Regions from separate parts of the Pseudomonas sp. C9-3 genome, predicted to be linked through region 2. Evidence: predicted binding sites of a transcription regulator. Region 2 holds the regulator's gene; the other holds the start of a gene.
The links. Region 2 encodes sigma-54, which starts transcription at its own class of promoters, with help from an activator protein. Its sites were predicted from a motif close to ANTGGCATNNANNTTGCTNT; they were not measured.
Positions count from the first base shown of each region.

Region 1: the regulator sigma-54 is predicted to act here: its motif matches at 1,636-1,655, upstream of RS899_RS07290 (CmpA/NrtA family ABC transporter substrate-binding protein).

Region 1 is NZ_CP135919.1:1,590,286-1,592,749, forward strand. It holds gene RS899_RS07285 (ANTAR domain-containing response regulator) at 1-301, opposite strand, end outside; gene RS899_RS07290 (CmpA/NrtA family ABC transporter substrate-binding protein) at 304-1,506, opposite strand; gene acnB (bifunctional aconitate hydratase 2/2-methylisocitrate dehydratase) at 1,913-2,464, opposite strand, start outside.
Region 2 is NZ_CP135919.1:366,437-368,900, reverse strand. It holds gene lptB (LPS export ABC transporter ATP-binding protein) at 1-293, shown strand, start outside; gene RS899_RS01665 (RNA polymerase factor sigma-54) at 547-2,049, shown strand; gene hpf (ribosome hibernation-promoting factor, HPF/YfiA family) at 2,128-2,436, shown strand; gene ptsN (PTS IIA-like nitrogen regulatory protein PtsN) at 2,446-2,464, shown strand, end outside.

The DNA of each region.
Region 1 (2,464 bases), 1.2 Mb from region 2:
CTATGTACGCGCTGACCCCGGAGCGGATGGCCTGGCGCATCACCTGCGGGTCGTGCTCGTCGGTGAACATGACGATGGGGCGCGGCTGGTCGCGGCTGACCAGCACCACCTGCTCCATCACGTCGCGGCCGGGAGATTCGGTGTCGATGAGGATCACATCGGGGCGCAGGGCTTCCACCCGCTGCGCGAGGTCGACCGTGAGGCCGGATTCGTCGATCACCTCGAAGCCGCACTCCACCAGGGCAGCCTTGAGGCGCCCGACCTTCTTCGGGGTGTCGTTGATCAGCAGAACGCGCAGCATGCTCAACCTCGTTCCGCCAGGGCATTCAGCTCGAAGCTGCGGGCATAGCCGGCCGGATCGTTACCGCCCCAGAGGCGGCCGTCGATCAGCGTAGAGGTGCGCATTTCGCTGTCCGGCACGCTGACACCGACGGCGCTGGCGGCTTCGCGGTACAGCGCGAACTGTTGGACCTGACGAGCGATGCCGAGGTAGTCGACGTCCTCGCGCAGCAGGCCCCAGCGGCGGAACTGGGTCATGAACCACAGTCCGTCGGAGAGCCAGGGGACGTTCGCCTGCCCGTCGTTGAAGAAGCGCAGCGGGTGTGCGTCCTGCCAGGCGTGACCGAGGCCGTCCTGGTAGCGGCCGAGCAGGCGTGGCTCGATGCTGGCGACGGGAGCGTCGATGTAGTCCTCGCTGCTGATCAACTGGGCGGCGCTGCGCAGGTTGTCTTCACTGGCTTCGATGAAGCGGCTGGCATCGAGCAGGCTCATGACCAGCGCGCGGGCGGTGTTGGGGTATTGCTCGACGAAGGCGCGGGTTGTGCCCAGGACCTTTTCCGGGTGGTCGGGCCAGATCTGCTGGCTGGTGGCGAGGGTGAAACCCATGCCTTCGTCCACGGCCAGCGCGCCCCAGGGGCCACCGGCGCAGAAGCCGTCGATGCGCCCGGCCCTGAGGTGCTCGACCATCTGCGCTGGCGGCACCACCAGGCTGCGCACGTCCTGCAGCGGATGAATGCCGTGGGCGGCCAGCCAGTAGTAGAGCCACATCGCGTGCGTGCCCGTGGGGAAGGTGTGGGCGAGGGTGAGTTGCGCACCGTTCTGGCGCACATGGCTTTGCAGTGCTTCAGCAGAGGTCACACCGTCGCGCATCAAGGGGGCGGAAAGGTTGATCGACTGGCCGTTCTGGCATAGGCCCATGAGCACGGCCATGTCTGTGGCCGGGGCGCCGCCCAGGCCCAGTTGCAGGTCGTAGATCAGGCCGTAGAGGCTTTGCGCCGCATCGAGCGCGCCGCTCAGCAGACGGTCGCGCAGGCCGGCCCAGGAGCTTTGGCGTTGCAGGTTCAAGGTCAGGCCGTAGGGCTGGCCGAAGCCCTGGGTCGCGGCCACTACCAGGGAGGCGGAATCGGTGAGGGCCATGAAGCCCAGGTTGAGCGCGGCCTTCTCCGGGGCATCGGAGCCGGCTACCCAGGCCAGGTTGCCCGGCAGTGCGCTGGTACTGTCGATCATCTCCACCTCTGAACGCGCGCTCATGCACGCTCAATACAAAAAGGCGCCGCTCCACCGGCCTTCGAGGGGCGGTGGCAGCGACGCCATTGTCAGAGGGCGACCCGCCGTTGGATCACCGTTTGTGAAAGCGGAGCAAGGGCTGTGCCAGGGAAGCGGCAGAAAAAAGAAGCCCCGCCATGGAGAGCGGGGCGCAGAGGAAGGGAGCGCACCTCTGGAGGGTTCCACAAGGGCACCTGGGCACGGAAATCGGCAGGAGCCTGTTGTCCACCTTAGACCTCGAGGCTCGGGGCGCAACCGGTCAATAAGTATTAGGCCCATCGTTAGGGTAGGGCTGCAGGCGTCTATTTCGCGTCCTGCAAAAGAAAAGCCCCGCACTAGGCGGGGCTTTTCGTCACGCTGGGATCACTCAGACCTGAACGGCCGGGATCTTCGCGTTGGCTGCAGCTTCGCGGAACTCGGCGATCTGGTCGAAGCTCAGGTAGCGGTAGATATCGGCAGACATGCTGTCGATGTCCTTCGCGTAGGCCATGTACTCCTCGACGGTCGGCAGCTTGCCGATGATCGAAGCGACAGCGGCCAGCTCGGCGGATGCCAGGAACACGTCGGTGGCATCGCCCAGACGGTTCGGGAAGTTACGGGTCGAAGTGGAGACCACGGTCGAACCGGTCTGTACGCGAGCCTGGTTACCCATGCACAGCGAGCAGCCCGGCATTTCCATGCGCGCGCCAGCCTTGCCGTAGATGCCGTAGTAGCCTTCCTCGGTCAACTGGTGGGCGTCCATCTTGGTCGGCGGAGCCAGCCACAGACGGGTCGGAATGCCACCCTTGACCTTGTCCAGCAGTTTGCCGGCAGCGCGGAAGTGACCGATGTTGGTCATGCAGGAGCCGATGAAGACTTCATCGATCTTGCGGCCTTGTACGCTGGACAGCAGGCGAGCGTCGTCCGGGTCGTTCGGAGC
Region 2 (2,464 bases):
GCGTGGAGATCGCCCGTGCACTGGCCAGTTCGCCGAAGTTCATCCTGCTGGACGAACCTTTCGCCGGTGTCGACCCGATCTCCGTCGGCGACATCAAGCAGATCATCCACCACCTCAAGGCCAAGGGCATCGGTGTGCTGATCACCGACCACAACGTCCGCGAGACCCTGGATATCTGCGAGACGGCGTACATCGTCAACGACGGCCAGTTGATCGCCGAAGGTAATGCCGAGAGCATCCTCGCCAACGACCTGGTGAAGGAAGTCTACCTGGGCCACGAGTTCCGCCTCTGACGCCCCGAGCCGCGCCCTGCCTGGGCGCGGCAGCTCATTTCCCTCCCTTGCATGGTGCGGCTTGTCGGCTGCGCCATGACGTATCCGGCTGCCGGATCCCCGCTGGCGCAACCGGGTTGTAACGAAAGGTCGACAGCCCCTAGGCAAAGCGTCCAAACTCAGGCATATAATTTGCTTCCTCGCGGCGCCCCGGCGTCCGTAGTCGTGGATATGGCGCGCTTTGCGCCAGCGAACAAGGTGCCTAGTTCCAGCCATGAAACCATCGCTAGTCCTCAAGATGGGCCAGCAGCTGACGATGACCCCGCAGCTGCAACAGGCCATCCGACTGCTCCAGCTCTCCACGCTGGACCTCCAACAGGAAATCCAGGAAGCCCTGGAGTCCAACCCGATGCTGGAGCGCCAGGAAGAAGGCGAGGACTACGACAACAGCGATCCCATGGCCGACGGCGCCGAATCGGGCGCCAACGGCACCAGCAGCAACTCCCAGGACAATTTTCAGGAAAGCACTACGCCCAACGCCGACAGCCTCGACGAGGACCAGTGGGCCGAACGCATCCCCAACGAGCTTCCGGTCGACACCGCCTGGGAAGACATCTACCAGACCAGCGCCAGCAGCCTGCCCAGCAACGATGACGACGAGTGGGACTTCACTTCCCGCACCTCCGCTGGCGAAAGCCTGCAGAGCCATCTGCTCTGGCAACTGAACCTGGCGCCGATGTCCGACACCGATCGCCTGGTCGCCCTGAGCATCATCGACGGCATCAACGACGACGGTTACCTCGAAGAATCCCTGGAAGACATCCTCGCCTCCATCGACCCTGAACTGGGCGTGGAAATGGACGAAGTGGAAGTCGTCCTGCGCCGTGTGCAGCAGCTCGAGCCTGCCGGAGTCGGTGCGCGCAACCTGCGCGAATGCCTGCTGCTGCAGCTACGCCAGCTGCCCACCAAGACCTACCTGCTGGCCGAGGCCATCCGCCTGGTCAACGACCACCTGGACCTGCTCGGCAGCCGCGACTACAGCCAGCTGATGCGACGCATGAAGCTCAAGGAAGACGAGCTGCGCGAGACCATCGAGCTGATCCAGTCGCTGCACCCACGCCCCGGTTCGCAGATCGAATCCGGCGAAGCCGAATACGTGGTTCCGGATGTCATCGTGCGCAAGCACAACGAGCGCTGGCTGGTGGAACTGAACCAGGAAGCGGTACCGCGCCTGCGCGTGAACTCGCAGTATGCGGGCCTGGTGCGCCGCGCCGACTCCAGCGCCGACAACACCTTCATGCGCAACCAGTTGCAGGAAGCGCGCTGGTTCATCAAGAGCCTGCAGAGCCGCAACGAGACACTGATGAAGGTGGCGACCCAGATCGTCGAGCACCAGCGCGGCTTCCTCGAGTACGGCGAGGAGGCGATGAAACCGCTGGTCCTGCATGACATCGCCGAAGCGGTGGGCATGCACGAATCGACCATCTCCCGCGTCACCACGCAGAAATTCATGCACACGCCGCGTGGCATCTTCGAGCTGAAGTATTTCTTCTCCAGCCACGTCAGCACCTCCGAGGGTGGCGAGTGCTCGTCCACCGCGATCCGCGCGATCATCAAGAAACTGGTCGCGGCGGAAAGTCCGAAAAAGCCATTGAGTGACAGCAAGATCGCTGGTTTACTGGAAGCACAGGGCATTCAAGTGGCACGTCGTACCGTCGCCAAGTACCGGGAGTCCCTAGGAATCTCTCCCTCGAGCGAGCGCAAGCGGCTGGTGTGACGTTGATCCACGCCAAGGTGTTCCGGCGGCAGGCCCCATAACCTGCCACTTACACACGGGCAACAAGGAGAAAGCGGTATGCAAGTCAACATCAGTGGACATCAACTGGATGTGACCGACGCCCTGCGCGACTATGTCGGCGAGAAACTTGGCCGACTGGAGCGCCACTTCGACAAGATCACCAATGTTCAGGTCATCATGGAGGTCGAGAAGCTGAAGCAGAAAATTGAAGCCACCCTCCACATCGCCGGTGGCGAAGTGGTGGCCTGCGCCGAACATGAAGACATGTACGCGGCCATCGACCTGCTCACCGACAAGCTCGACCGCCAACTGATCAAGCACAAGGAAAAATACCTCGAACGCCAGCAAGGTGTTGGCGTCCGTTAACCCCTCCCTATGATCCGACTTGAGCAAA